Regions from separate parts of the Desulfovibrio sp. GTC20076 genome, predicted to be linked through region 2. Evidence: predicted binding sites of a transcription regulator. Region 2 holds the regulator's gene; each other region holds the start of a gene.
The links. Region 2 encodes sigma-54, which starts transcription at its own class of promoters, with help from an activator protein. Its sites were predicted from a motif close to CTGGCACGGNNNNTGCTT; they were not measured.
Positions count from the first base shown of each region.

Region 1 (3,725 bases), 310 kb from region 2:
GTGGCGAAGCCCACGGCAGTGCCCCCCAGGGTTCGGAAGCCGCACGGCTGGCCGCAGCCGCACGCCCCAGACAAAGGGATACCACCCCGACCACAGGCCGCATGCTTGATGCCGACGCCCTGCCCACGCCGCTGGTCACTGCCGGAGTACATCCGGCCGGCCCCGCCGAGATCCAGATTTTTACCCCTGACAGCACGGACAGCCCCGCCCCTCTGCCCGCACCCCTTGCCCAGCCGGGCATCAGCGCTCCCCGCCAGGATACTATGGGGGTATCTGCCAATGCCGCGGATAAAAACGCCGCACCCCGTCATGGCTGGCTTGAATCCCTAGGCCTTGCCGGGCTGCCGGTCCCCGCGCTCGGCAGCGTGCAGGCCGCCCATGCGGCGGCACTGGATATGCCCGTGCCGCAAGCGCCGTCTTCTGCGCCGACCTCACCCTTTGCCCCGGCAGAGCAGGCCGCGCCCTACTCCTTGCCGGGAGCGCCCGACATTCCGGCCAATATTCCGCGCGGGCAAAGCACGGACGGCGCCCCCCTGCCCCCACGCGGCGCTTCCGGTTCCAACAGTTTCGGCTCCGCATCCGGCTCGGGTGCAGCGGGCATACCCGCCCTGCCCCAGAGCAACCAGCCGGGGCTGCCCGCCGTGCCGCCCCCGGCAGTCCGTCCGGTCCCCTCGGGGACGGATCCCAACCTCAAGGCGCAGGAACTTGCCCGGCAGCAGCAGGATATTCTCATGCTGCGCCAGCAGATGGACCAACGGCTCAAGGACATCCAGAACGCCGAACAAAAAATGAAAGACATGATCCGCGAAGCGCGCGGTATTGAAGACGAAAAAATCCGCCGTCTCGTGCTCACCTACACCCAGATGAAGCCCAAAGCCGCCGCCAAGGCGCTGGAAAGCATGGATGAGCGCGTGGCTGTGCGCATTCTGACGGGCATGTCCCCCAAGCAGTCCGGCGACATCCTCACCTACGTCAACCCGGCAAAAACCGCCAAACTGACGGAAATCATCACCCGCATGAAGCTGCCAGAATAATGCGCCTGAAACTTCTTATTTCCTACGTGGGCACTGGCTACAGCGGCTGGCAGATTCAGGAAAAACCCAAACCGCCGCCTACGGTGCAGGGCGCTCTTGAAGCCGCACTGCGTACCATTGCCGGTAAAGCCGTGCGCGTTCACGGTTCGGGCCGCACTGATTCCGGTGTGCATGCCCACGGTCAGGTGGCCCATTGCGACATCCCCGATACCCGGGCCGGGCTTGACTGGCGGCACAGCCTCAATGCCGTGCTGCCGCGCGATATCCGCGTACTGGACGCCTCCCCCGCTGCCCCGGACTTTCATGCCCGCAAAGACGCCCTGCGCAAAACCTATGCCTACCAGTTCTGGCAGGACCGCCGCTTTCTGCCGCCGCACGTGCGCCCGTATGTATGGAACTGCGGCATGCTGGACCTGGACGCCATGCGCGATGCCCTGCCCTTTCTTCTGGGCAGGCACGACTTCGCTGGCCTGCGTAATGCCGGTACGGATGTGGAGAGTACCGAACGTACCATTATAGACGCCCGCCTGGATGCACTGGCCCCCTGCGAATACTACCCCCCCCACGCCCCCATGCTGCGCCTTACCATTACGGCCGATGGCTTTCTGAAACAGATGGTACGCAATGTGGCCGGTCTGCTTGCCGCGTGCGGTCAAGGCAAAATACAGCCCGCGCAGATACCTGAGCTGCTTGCAGCCCGCGACCGCCAGGCAGTGCCTTCGGTAACGGCCCCACCCGAGGGGCTGGCGCTGGTGAGTGTGAAATATCCAGAGCCATAGCTTTATATGCTGCCCGCAGCACACATTGGCAACAAACCATTCTTTCGCTCACTAACGCAAAAGTCCCCACCGCAAGATGGGGACTTTTATATATTTCACGCTTGAAACAGTACCATGCCTGCAAGACACTGTTTCTGGCCCGTACGACCAGGAATAAAATTTTTAGGGGGGAAGAGGGCGAGGAACTTTTTTGCAAAAAGGTCCCTCGCCACGCAACACTTCAAAGCGAAAAAACGCTCCCCTATATCATTTCATTCAGGTCAGAAGACTGTTCCTGCGCCCTGAATTTTTGTTGCAGCATGATGGGCAGGGCTTCGGGGTCCATAGGGTCATACTCAAACATGACTGCCGTGCCGAAGCAGGAAAAATACTTGCTGCCGTCAGGGTGAAAGGCCACGTTTTCGCTATACCCAACGATGGCCTGCGCCCCCTTGTTCATGGCACGCGCTGCCATGCCGAAAAAGGCTTCGTCAGAGTCAAAGCCCCGGCAGCACACAAGGCCCAGTACCTTGGCAATACGGCGGCCTTCCACCTGATGCGTGGTCACCACGGGAAAACGCCCGGCCATAAAAACCTCGCGCACCCGCGCGTTGGCGTCCGACATGCGCACCTGTTTTTCAGCCTTACGCGCCTTTTTTTCATGACCGCCCAGTAAGAAGAACATGCCTGACCTCCAGAAGCAGTGGAATGGCAGCGCGGCACGCTGCCGGATACAAACCATATGCAAAGGTCTTGCCAAAAAAAATTATCCATATAAATCAACATAATTGTGCGGAAATTTTTTCTCTCGTCATCAAATTGACGGGGCATGCTGGTGCCGCCAGTCAGCAGCGCCCGCATAGCGGATGCTTTTTGTTGCGCTCGCCGGGCCAGGGCAGATTACCTTTGAGAATATGTCTCCGCAAAGTTTAAAACACACTTACTTCGGCGTTTAACCGCACAGATAACCTGCGCTATACGCCTCTGTAGCGAACGTTCGCTCACGCAGCCGTCAGAAATTGCTCTAAAACCATAACCTGAAAAGCCCGCTTACGCGGGCTTTTCAGGTATGCTCTGCCGTTGCCAAAGTGATTTTATTGGGCGGGCTGTTTTTTGTCTTCTTCGCCATGCTTTTCGGGCCGCAGGATACGGCAGATGGGCTGCGCCGTGGCCCGGCCGGAGAATATTTCCTCCACACCGGCATCCAGGGCATGGGGCAACACTTCATCCACATGATCCACAAAAACAATTTCAAGGTCTTTCAGCACCTCGTCCGGCACTTCCTTGAGGTCTTTTTCATTGTCGCGGGGCATAAGCACTTTTTTGATGCCGCTGCGCCGCGCGGCCAGCAGTTTCTCGCGCAGGCCGCCAATGGGCAGCACACGGCCCCGCAAGGATATCTCGCCCGTCATGGCCACATCGTTGCGAACCGGAATGCCCAGCAAGGCCGAGGTAATTGACGTGGCAAGGGTAATGCCTGCCGAGGGACCGTCCTTGGGCGTGGCTCCGGAGGGTACATGCACATGAATATCCACCTTGCGGTGGAAGCGCGGGTCAAGCCCCAGCACCTCGGCCCGCGAGCGCACATAGGAAAGCGCGGCCTTGGCCGATTCAGTCATGACCTCACCAAGTTTGCCAGTGGTCACCACCTGACCAGAACCGGCCATGAGCGTTGTTTCCACCAGCAGAATTTCGCCGCCGCGCTGATTGTAGGCAAGCCCGGCGCACACGCCCACCTGCGGCTCAGCCTCGCGCTCGTCATGCCGGTATTTTTTGACGCCAAGCATGGAGGGCAGACTCTGGCACGAGATGTTCACGCATTTGTCCAGATTTTCCTCTTCCACCAGCTTGATGGCTGTTTTACGGCACAGGGCCGCAATTTCGCGCTCAAGGTTACGCACGCCCGCCTCGCGGGTATAGGAACGGATGATCT
Region 1 covers NZ_AP039366.1:1,774,297-1,778,021, forward strand. Annotated here, with positions in the region: gene ACZ495_RS07815 (MotE family protein) at 1-1,034, shown strand, start outside; gene truA (tRNA pseudouridine(38-40) synthase TruA) at 1,034-1,813, shown strand; gene ACZ495_RS07825 (YbjQ family protein) at 2,055-2,477, opposite strand; gene lon (endopeptidase La) at 2,887-3,725, opposite strand, start outside.
Region 1: a site for sigma-54 is predicted at 2,535-2,552, ahead of ACZ495_RS07825 (YbjQ family protein). Genes of this name have one in related genera too.

Region 2 (3,725 bases):
ACATGGGCCGCAGATCTGCCACAAAATAGGGATTTGTGAGAAAACGCAGATCAAAAACAAAGTCTGCCTCACGCGGGACGCCATATTTGAAGCCAAAGGAAATAACATTGACTCTGATGGCGCGCAGCTTGCTTTTACTGTCGCTCCAGCGTTTCTGAATGGCGCGGCGCAGGTCATGAATGGAAAAACGTGAGGTATCAATAACCAGGTCAGCCATTTCGCGCAGCGGACTCAGGCTGTTGCGCTCAGACAACAGGGAAGCCTCAAGTCCCATGCCTTCACGCTCCAGCGGGTGCGGGCGGCGGGTTGTGGCGTAGCGGCGTATAAGTTCCTGCGCGTCGCATTCCATAAAAAGGAGCATGGGGCGTATATTCACGGCCGCAAGGTCAGACAGGGCTTCGTTGATTTCATCCAGAAAATTGCTTTGCCGCAGGTCCATGCCCAGGGCGATGCCCTTGAAGTGGCTCATGGAGGGGCGGGACATCATGTCCACCATTTCGGGAGCAAGGCTCGCGGGCAGGCCGTCCACCACAAAATGGCCCATGTCTTCAAAAACTTTGAGGGCCGTGCTTTTACCCGCTCCGGAAAGACCGGTGACAATGCACACGGCTACGGGCGGCATCGGGGCAGCAGTTTCAACCACCGGCCCTTCGGGCCGCGGGTGTGTGGCGGTGCTCATGAATCCCCCTGAAATTTCCGGGCCGCCCCCGCAACGGCGTTCTTGGGGCGGCCCGGAACAGGCGTGTTATAAAACAGGGTCGATCAGCGCGTAGCCGCTTGTGCGTGTGCGGTATACGACGTTGATGCGGCCGTTTTCAGCGTTGAAAAAGACCAGGAATTCGCTGCCGATAGAATCAAGCTGCATGAGCGCCTCGTCAAGGTGCAGGGGCTTGGCCGCCAGGCGGTCAGTGCCTTCCACCGGTTGCGGGGCCTCGGCTTCTGCCTCGATGTTGTAGGTGAACACATCGACATCGGCGCTGCGCGCCTTGCGGCGTTGGGTTTTGACCCGTGAAACCTGACGCTTGATCTGCGCTTCGACCTTGTCTGTCACAAGGTCGATGGCGGCGTACATGTCCGTGGTCTGTTCCGTGGCGTTGATGTGCAGTCCTTCCCCCACAACGGTTACTTCGCAGCGGTGGCGGAATTTATCTACGGTCAGCACGACGGTAACTTCAAGACCGGCGGACTTGCCGAAAAAACGCCCCAGCTTTTCCATGCGGCGGCGGGCATATTTTTTAAGATGGTCGGAGGCTTCAAAGTTTTTGAAGGCAAAAGAGATATTCATATAATCCTCCTTTTGATGGCGGTTTCCGGCATGGCAACCGCGAGGTCCCGCCCTTGGGCGGGCAGCGAAGCAGTGGCGGTTTACGGCCCTTTTTCGCAATCTTGCGCGTCATTCGCCGTTGGGGCGGCCGGGACCGGGGTTCCGGGACGCGGCGGAAAGATCAGAAATGCTCCTTGCGCCTGGAGGATGAGGGGATGTCAAGGGCGGTACGGTATTTAGCCACAGTTCGCCGGGCAATATTGACCTTGAGGCGTTCCTTGAGCATTTCGCCTATGCGCTCGTCACTGAGCGGCGATTTGGCGTCTTCTTCGGCAATGAATTTTTTAATGAGCGCCTTGACGCTTTCGGAGCCGACCTGGCTGCCGTCGTCCAGCTCAAGCCCGCTGTTGAAGAAAAATTTGAGTTCAAAAATACCGTGCGGCGTGGCCACGTATTTATTGGTGGTAATGCGGCTCACGGTAGATTCATGCATGCTGATGTCATCGGCAATATCCTTGAGAATAAGGGGGGCCAGCCGTGTGACGCCTTCTTCAAAAAAAGGCTGCTGATGCCGCACGATGCTTTCCATCACCTTGTACAGTGTGCGCTGACGCTGGTACAGGCTCTTGATCAGCCATGTGGCCGAGCGCATTTTTTCCGTACAGTATTCTTTTTCCTTGTCCGAAGCGGTGCCCATGTTCATCTGTGTCAGGTTGGAAAGCTGGAGCTGCGGCAGGCCGTCTTCGTTCAGCAGGATGATAAATTCATCGCCCATTTTATACACGAACACGTCCGGACTTACGTAGGCCGGTTCACCGCCGCCGAAGCTCGCTCCGGGCAGGGGGTCAAGGCTCTGGATGATGTCGAGATATTCCTTCAGTTCATCCATGTCCAGCTTGAACTTGCGCAGCAGGGGCTTGTAGCGTTTGGCTTCAAGGTCTTCAAGGTGCGCGTTGACAAGCTCGAGCAAAATGGGGTCGCGATCATACTTGAGGCTTCGTATCTGCACAAGCAGGCATTCGCGGGCATCGCGGGCAGCTACGCCTATGGGATCAAACATCTGTACACGTTCGAGCACGGCCAGCGCCTCGGCGGGTTCCGCCCGGGCCATCTGGGCAACCTCTTCAATACTGGCCTGCAGGTAGCCCGCAGATGAAAGATTGCCGATAATGATTTCGCCTATATCTTTCTGGGCTTCGGTAAGGGAAGAGAGGCGGAGTTGCCAGAGCAGATGCCCTTCAAGGGTGGGTTTGGCGGAATAGCGGGCTTCGAGGGGGGAGATGTCTTCCGCGGCTTCATACTCGCGCGGCTGCACAAGGCGAGGAGTACTGGCGAATTCACCAAGGTAGTCCTCCCAGTCTGCATCCTTGGCAAGATCCTTGTCGTATGCTTCCTCAGCACCGCTTTCCCGCCGGTCTTCCACGTGTTCCTGTGCGGCGTCGTCTCCGTGGGATTCCTCAAGAAAGGGGTTTTCCAGCAGTTCCTGCTGCACGGTTTCCAGAAGCTCCAGACGCGAGAGCTGAAGCAGTTTGATGGCCTGCTGTAATTGCGGGGTCATCACCAACTGCTGAGCCAGTTTTAATTGCTGTCGAAGTTCCAGTGCCATGTGCGTTTTCCGCCTTGAAAAATCCAGAAGCCTTATATTTGTGGTTACAAGTAGTGTGCCATAGTGGCAAAAATTACGCAATAGCCAGAGGTTGCACCATCAAAAGTAAGAAAGCACGGCTAGTTGGATCAAACTTTGCATAAAAGGGAAGCCGCTTTTTTGTTTTCAGGCGGCCCGAGTGAAATATACAGTGAAAAGATAATGTTTCAAACATGTTGCTGTGCGTTCAGACAAGCCTGCAAATAAAAGCGCGGGCCAGAGGCCCGCGCGAAGGTGTGTAAAGAGGAAAGCCCCTCACGCCGGGGATCAGACCTTGGCGTGCTTTTTAGCCGCGCCGATGAATTCCCGGAACAGCGGATGGGCATTCATGGGGCGGGACTTGAACTCGGGGTGGAACTGGCAGCCCAGGAACCAGGGATGTTCCGGCAGTTCGATGATCTCCATCAGGGAGCCATCGGGCGAAGTGCCGCTGAATATCATGCCTTTTTCCGCCAGGGCTTCCTTGAATTCATTGTTGAATTCGTAGCGGTGGCGATGGCGTTCTTCAACCATGTCGGTCTTGTACGCTTCAAAGGCGCGCGATTCGGGCATGACCTTGCAGGGATAGGAGCCAAGGCGCATGGTGCCGCCCTTGTCGCTGCCGGCATCGCGTTTTTCGACGTTTCTGGTGCGGAAGTCATACCATTCAGTCATGAGATAGATGACCTTGTGCTTGGAGCGGTGGTCAAATTCTTCGGAGTTGGCATCGGCCATGTCCGCCATGTGGCGGGCAAATTCGATAACTGCGCACTGCATGCCGAGGCAGATGCCGAAGAACGGTACCTTGTTTTCACGGGCGTAGCGGATGGCCGCGAT
Region 2 covers NZ_AP039366.1:1,463,357-1,467,081, reverse strand. Annotated here, with positions in the region: gene rapZ (RNase adapter RapZ) at 1-622, opposite strand, end outside; gene hpf (ribosome hibernation-promoting factor, HPF/YfiA family) at 746-1,285, opposite strand; gene rpoN (RNA polymerase factor sigma-54) at 1,446-2,870, opposite strand; gene ACZ495_RS06405 (CTP synthase) at 3,177-3,725, opposite strand, start outside.

Region 3 (3,725 bases), 1.2 Mb from region 2:
GGAGGCCTGCCTTCTGTCCGGGGCGGCACACTCCGGCGATTCCGGCCAGAAGGCCTGCGCGCGGGCCGCCCGCGCGGCTATCTGATGCCAAGCTTGCGGATGCGGTGCTGCAACGTCGAGCGCGGAATACCGAGCATATCCGCCGCGCCGCCAGGACCGGACAGCTTGCCGCCGCAAAGACGCAGGGCTTTTTCTATATGCGCTCTCTCATTGTCCTCAAGCGAAAGAAGGCCGGGCGGGGCTTCCTGCCGGGCGGGGGCAGGCACAGGGGGACTGTTTGCGGCATTACCCGCAACAATGCCGGACGCCGGCGCTGCGGGAGCGGGCGGCGCTGTTCCGGCCGGGCCTTTCCACAGGTGCAGGGCTTCATCCACAAAACTGCCGGTTATCTGCCCGTCCAGGGTCTGGAGCAGAAGGCGGCTCACCACATTGCGCAGTTCGCGTATATTCCCCGGCCAGACGTGTTCCTGCAGGACATCCATAACCGGACGTGAAAGCCGGGGCGGGTGAATTTCGTACTCTCTGGAAAACTGCCTGACAAAATGCTCCACAAACAGCGGGATGTCGTTTCTGCGTTCCCTCAGGGGCGGCATGCGCAATACCACCGAACCAAGGCGGTAGTACAGGTCGCGCCGCAGACGGCCCTGATCCATTGCCTCGGCCATGTCAATATTGGTGGCAGACATGACGCGCATATCCACGCCGATGGGCGCGGCCTCGCCCACACGCTCAAAAGAATTTTCCTCCAGCACCTGCAAAAGCTTGCTCTGCATCTCCGGCGCGAGTTCCCCTATCTCGTCCAGAAAAAGCGTGCCCCCCTGGGCCAGTTCCACCCGTCCCACCCGCTTGCTGGTAGCCCCGGTGAACGCCCCCTTGGCATAACCGAACATTTCACTCTCAAAAAGCGTGGGAGGCAGGGAAGGGCAGTTGACCTTTACAAAACTGTTCTTGCGCCTGGGGCTGTGCAAGTGCAGCCAGCGGGCCAACATGCTCTTGCCCGTCCCCGTTTCGCCCAGGATCATGACGGGGATATGCAGCTTTGCCACCTTGCGGGCCAGCGCCATGAGCTTTTTCATGTCCGGCGTTTCCAGCAGGCTTGAGGCCAGCAAGATGCTGCCGGTGACATCTGCCTCCGGGCTGCGCGGGGAACCAGCCTGGGCCGCGCGCATTTTTTCAAGCCGCTCTTCGGAAAGCACGGCAAAAAGAAATGTGGAAAGCACGGGGCTTAGTTCCAGCAGCACATTGAGTATCTGTACGATATTTTCGGGCGGCTGCATGAAAGACACGTGCAGTGTGCCGATGACCTCGCCGTTGATGATGAGGGGCAGGGCGATGGTGGAATTAAGGCCCACGGTGGAAAGAGGCATGGGCGAATCGCCGAAATCGTGTTTTGCCAGATCGTTGATGACAACGGGCTTACGTGAGGCAATGGCCAGTCCGGCCACCGTGTTCTGGGCAATGCGCGTATTGGAGAGAGACTCTACCACCGTGCCGTCGGCTGCGGTGAACAGGTTGAGAAACTCCCTTTCCGCATCATACAGGTTAATGCAGAAACGGTCATAGTGAAATAAAACACGAAGCTGTTTTGAAAGCATACGGAAAAAGGCATTGCGGTCCATCTTGCCCACCACAAGCCGCGCCAGATGGTGTACTACCTGACCTACCGTCTGCGAAGGATTGTTTAGCCCGCTGGCCGAAAGTTCATATGGCATAAATCCTCCTGCCCAACATTAGGCATTCTCCTGCCCAAAAACAAGCATTATGCCCATATTTAATCAAAACAGACTGATCAATCAAACAATATTGTGAAAAAATATCCTTAAATAGCGAAGGCTAATACATGTCACGCATATTTGGCACGCACATTGCTCTATACTCTAGCAAGCCGGTGGAGATACAAGCAAAGCATGTCTTGTCTTATACCTGATGCAATATTTACTACTGCATTAGAACGCAAAATATATGCGTGTAAACAGATAACGCATATAAGAGAGACTGCTTGTGTATTACATCGCGTTCTACTACCAACATACTATCCAAGGAGAACAGTATGACAACCCACTTTGTGGTGCATGAGCCCGGCGACAGCGTTGGCGTGGTCGTGGTTGAAGGCGTCAAAAAAGGCGACCAGCTCAACGGCTGGGTCATGGACGGCGACACCACACTGGAGTTTGAAACCCTGAGCGACATTCCGATCGGTCACAAGATCGCGCTCAAGGATCTTGCCGTGGGCGATACCATTATCAAGTACAGCACGGATATCGGCAAGGTGGTCAAGCCCATCAAGCGCGGCGAACACCTGCATGTACACAACGTCAAAACCAAAAGGTGGTAAACCGATGAACAAGACATTTATGGGCTACCGCCGCGAAAACGGACGTGTGGGTATTCGCAACCATGTGATCATTCTGCCCCTGGATGACCTTTCCAACGCCGCCTGCGAGGCTGTGGCAAACAACATCAAGGGAACCATGGCCCTGCCCCATGCTTACGGCCGCCTGCAGTTCGGTGAAGACCTCGACCTGCACTTCCGCACCCTTATCGGCACGGGCTGCAACCCCAACGTGGCCGCCGTAGTGGTTATCGGCATCGAGCCGGTGTGGACCCAGCGCGTGGTGGACGGCATTGCCAAAACCGGCAAACCCGTGGTGGGCTTTGGCATCGAGCAGCACGGCGATCTGGAAACCATCCGCGCCGCTTCCCTCAAGGCCAAGGAATTTGTGCACTACGCCAGCGAACTGCAGCGCACCCAATGTACGGTGGATGAGCTGTGGGTTTCCTGCAAGTGCGGCGAGTCCGACACTACCTCCGGCATCGCCTCCAACCCCACCGTGGGCAACGCCTTCGACAAGCTGTGGGAAGCCGGGGCCACCACCCTGTTTGGCGAAACCACTGAAATTACCGGCGGCGAGCATCTGGTGATGGAACGCTGCGCCAACGAAGAAGTGCGCGCCAAGTTCAAGGCATTTTTCGACCGCTACGCCAAGGTGGTGGACGACCACAAAACCAATGACCTCTGCGACTCGCAGCCCACCAAGGGCAACATTGAGGGCGGCCTGACGACCATTGAGGAAAAAGCCCTGGGCAACGTCCAGAAGATCGGCCGCAAGGCGCCTGTGGTCGGCTGCCTCGACAAGGCCGAGTCTCCCACCGGTCCCGGCCTGTGGTTTATGGATTCCTCTTCCGCTGCTGCCGAAATGGTTACCCTGTGTGCCGCTTCGGGCTTTGTGGCCCACTTCTTCCCCACCGGCCAGGGCAACATCATCGGCAACCCCATTCTGCCGGTCATCAAGCTCTCGGCCAACCCGCGCACCGTGCGCACCATGAACGAGCATATCGATGTGGACGTTTCCGGCCTTCTGCGCCGGGAAATAAACATGGACCAGGCGGGAGACATGCTGCTTGAAATGCTCATCCGCACCTGCAACGGCCGCAATACCTCGGCTGAAGCCCTGGGTCACCGTGAATTTATCATGACCCGGCTTTACGAAAGCGCGTAAGAACCATAAAGAGCTGGCGCCGGTCTGTACCCGGCGCCAGCTCTTATGGCCCTGGGCGCTCGCCCACTCATGCCGTGCAGCAAGCCGGTGGCGCCCCCCCATACACTACTTGTGTCTGAGGTAATCATGTCAAAGAAAATTTTTTCTACGCTTTATTTCAAGGTGCTTCTGGGCATCGCCCTCGGCATTGCGTTCGGTTTTATCGAACCTGACATTGCAGTCAAG
Region 3 covers NZ_AP039366.1:2,658,044-2,661,768, reverse strand. Annotated here, with positions in the region: gene ACZ495_RS11680 (hypothetical protein) at 1-85, shown strand, start outside; gene ACZ495_RS11675 (sigma-54-dependent Fis family transcriptional regulator) at 78-1,712, opposite strand; gene ACZ495_RS11670 (UxaA family hydrolase) at 2,051-2,335, shown strand; gene ACZ495_RS11665 (UxaA family hydrolase) at 2,340-3,500, shown strand; gene dctA (C4-dicarboxylate transporter DctA) at 3,627-3,725, shown strand, end outside.
Region 3: a site for sigma-54 is predicted at 1,854-1,871, ahead of ACZ495_RS11670 (UxaA family hydrolase). Genes of this name have one in related genera too.

Region 4 (3,725 bases), 840 kb from region 2:
CGCTCAGCGCCTCGTGGGAGTTGGACCTCTGGGGCAAGAACCGCAATAACTACACCATGCTCAGCGATGTGCTCATGAGCACGGTCATCGGGCATGAGGCCCTGCGTCTTTCGGTGGCAGGGCAGACGGCCCAGAGCTACTTTGCCCTGCTGGCCCTGGACATGCAGCTGGATACGGCCCGCCGTACGCTTAAAACCCGCGAAGATGCCTTCAGCATCTACAGCAGCCGTTACAAGCAGGGTGACATTACCGAGCTTGACTGGCAGCGCGCCCGTGCAGAGGTTGAAATCGCCCGTGCCCAGGTGCACACCAGCACCGTGGCCGTGGACAGGGCCGAAGCCGGACTGGCCGTGCTGCTCGGGCGTTCGCCCCGTGATATTATGGAACGCGGCATGCCGCGCGGGCAGGCCATCGGCATGCTGCCGTCGCCCCCCGTGCTGCCTGAAGGTCTGCCTTCCGACCTGCTGCAGCGCAGGCCGGACGTGCGTGCCGCCGAATTCATGCTCATGGCCAATAACGCAAATATCGGCGTGGCCCGTGCCCAGTTCTTCCCCTCGGTGTCCCTTACGGGTATGCTGGGTACGGTCAGTGCGGCCGTGGGCAGCCTGTTTACCGGCCCTGCCGGAGCCTGGAGCTACGGCGTCACCGGTTCCATGCCCCTGCTAGATTTCGGCCGCACCTGGTACAACGTCAAGGATGCCGAAGCACGTAAAAAGGCTTCTGTGGCCGTATACCGCAAAACCGTGCAGACGGCGTTTGAAGACATGCGCACATCGCTGACCGCCCAGCGCGAGGCCGACGCCATCGTGCGCAGCATGCAGATCCAGGTGGAAAGCCTGCGCCGTGCCACTACCATTGCCCGTCTGCAGTACGACAACGGCTATACGGACTACCTGACCGTTCTGGATGCGGAACGCCAGCTTTTTGCTGCCGAACTGCAACTGGCATCGGCCCTGCGTGACCGCCTGGACAACGTCGTGAGCGTTTGCATGGCCCTTGGCGGCGGCTGGAACGACCCCGGCGCCAGCCCGAGCTTTCCCGTGGTCAATACCGAAAAACTGCTGAATCAGGAAACAAGCGCCGGGGCATCCGGCAAGTCTTCGGGCAAGGCCGCGGCCGAATCCGCGTCTGCCGCGCCTGAGGCCAGACCACAGGGTGGCGTGAGCCTGTAGGGCTGCCTGGCAGACTGCGCTATGAATGTAATGCCCCCCGGCCAAAAGGCCGGGGGGCTTCGTTTTTTGCGTATTCACTTTTTGTTTTGAACCGGGCTGTTCGGCGGGTCGCCATATTTTCTGCAAGGCCGACAGCCCGGTGGGCTGCTTCGCCCTGTGCCGTTTCGGCCATTTTTTATAAAAAAATGTACCCCGCATTCTGGTTTGTATTTTTGGGTAAAAATATTTCCACAGTTTTGCGGTCAGCTTTACAAGCCTGGGGGACTATCGTAAGAGCAGGTATGGTCAAGCCGGTAATCACCATCATTTTTTTGTGCGGTGTCTTGTTGGCCGCCCCTTTGACGGCCTCTCGCGCTGCTGCCGCTTCCAATCAGGGGGCAAAATCCCAGGTGGCCGACAAGGCAAAACAGGGGGTTCCCTGTGTGGACAGGTCAAAGGCGCGTGCAGACCAGAACCGCACCGTTACCGTGAAAAAAAGAAAGGATGCCGTCCACGCCAGAGCCTGGACTTTTCGCGAGGGCAGCAGTCTTGATGCCTGGCAGGCCCAGGGCACGCCCGCAGACAATCTGCACAGCCGCGCGGTTGCCCCTGCCGGGGGAAAGGCCGTAGACACGGCCAAGGGGATTGACAGCGCCCTGAATGCGGCTTCCGGAGCACACAAAAATAAATCCGCCCTGGCCCTGAGCGTGGAAGACGAAAGTTCATCCTGGCGTGAGCCGGGACCGGGCTGCATTACCCCTGACGAAAACCTGAGCATGGAAAGCAGGCATGTGGTGCGGGCCTACGCCGATACCACCGTTGGGGATGACCTGAGCATCGGTCTGGGGCCGGAGCTTATCCTTAGAAACGAGCAGCGCGAACGGCCATCCAGCAACAAGCAGCCGGACTCCGCCCTGGGCTTGGGCATGCAGTTCAAGCTCGATTTCTAGTTTTTTCTCTTTCTTTCCCGTACCGTTCTCCGAGGTAGGCCTTTTGCCGTGTACGCAACGCGTGCCGAGGTTTTGCCTGCGTTTCCGGGGCATGCAAGGCTTGCCTTCTCTCTCATTGTCTTCATGTATCCCGTCGGGCTGCCCGCACGTGAAACCGGCTTTTCTGAACCGCGCGTGTCGGCATTCTGGCGCAATGCCTGCCGAATTGCGCCGTTTTTTCGGCTGCGCCGCGGGCCGGCTGCCTTACTGCGGATTCAACTCGCTGCAATGCCTTGGCTTTGGCGTCTTGGCACTGTACTTGCTGTCCCTTCTGTGTGGTATCAGATCAGCCGCTCAGGAGGAACACATGGCGCTTTCCAATTTTCTCATACGCCCCCCCAGCGAGGCCCAGCAGGGGCAGGCCGCCGGCCAGCGCCGCGCCGCGCCGGTCGCGGGCGGAGCCAGTTTTGCCGCAGTCATGCAGGGGCAGGCGCGTCAGGCTGAAGGGACAGCCCCGCTTCCGCAAGCCGTACAGGCCATGAGCGGCCAGGAATCCCCGGCACAGGTGCGACCTGCGGAACTTGCGGGCATGCAGGCTCCCGCGCGTAATCTCGTGCTTGCGGGGCGCAGCCCCAGCGACCTCATGCGAGCCCAGGTCTTTGGCAAGGCTCAGGCTGATCTGCGCCAGACGCAGGCTATTGAAGGCCTTATGCAAAGTGTTTCCGGCAACGGCTCGACCCTTGATCTGGCCCGCAGCATGGGGGCGGCGCGTCAGTTGCACTCGCTCACCAGCACTGTGGGGGAACGGCTTGGCGGTCTGAACGGCGGAGACTTCATTCATAGCCGTCCTGCAGCCCCGGGGCAGGGCAAGGCCCGGCAAAAACGGCAGCAGCCGGATGCAGCCGAGATGGAGCTGGGCAAGCTTTCCGCCCAGTTTGAATCCGGCCGCGATGGCATAGCGGCCATAGGCTATGATCGTAACGGCGGAACCTCATACGGCAAGTATCAGGTATCGTCACGCGCGGGCAGCCTTAATGATTTTCTTGCATTTCTGGATGGAGAAGCGCCGGATATCTCCAAGAGGCTGCGTTCGGCAGGGCCGGGCAATACCGGCAGCCGCAAGGGAGCGATGCCCGACATGTGGCGCGCCATTGCCGATGAGCAGCCGGAACGCTTTGAAGCGCTGCAGGAAGCCTATGTGCGCGAAAGCCATTACAAGCCTGCTGTGGAGGGCATAAGCCAGCGGACCTCTCTGGAGGCAGACAGCCTGTCGCCTGCCATGCGTGAGGTCATCTGGAGCACATCCGTGCAGCATGGCCCCACAGGAGCCACGCGCATTTTTGCCCGCGCAGAAGCCATGAGCGGTGACCCCGGCGACCCGGCCTATGAGCGCAGGCTTATCACCAATGTATACAAGGTGCGGTCCGGCCAGTTCGGCTCGTCCACCAGCGAGGTGCAGGCCGCTGTGCAAAACCGCTTCCGTCAGGAACGCACCCTGGCCCTCAATCTTCTGGATGGCGGACACAAGGCCAATCTGGCCTGACGGCCTGAGCGCTCATGAAGACAGAACCCTTCCACGCCCATATCCAGCAGCCACACGCTCTTGCGGCCGGCGAACATCCGGCAGGCGGGCGTGATGTTGTCA
Region 4 covers NZ_AP039366.1:2,303,968-2,307,692, reverse strand. Annotated here, with positions in the region: gene ACZ495_RS10365 (efflux transporter outer membrane subunit) at 1-1,172, shown strand, start outside; gene ACZ495_RS10360 (hypothetical protein) at 1,454-2,101, shown strand; gene ACZ495_RS10355 (VgrG-related protein) at 2,448-3,623, shown strand; gene ACZ495_RS10350 (glycosyltransferase family 9 protein) at 3,638-3,725, shown strand, end outside.
Region 4: a site for sigma-54 is predicted at 2,388-2,405, ahead of ACZ495_RS10355 (VgrG-related protein). Genes of this name have one in related genera too.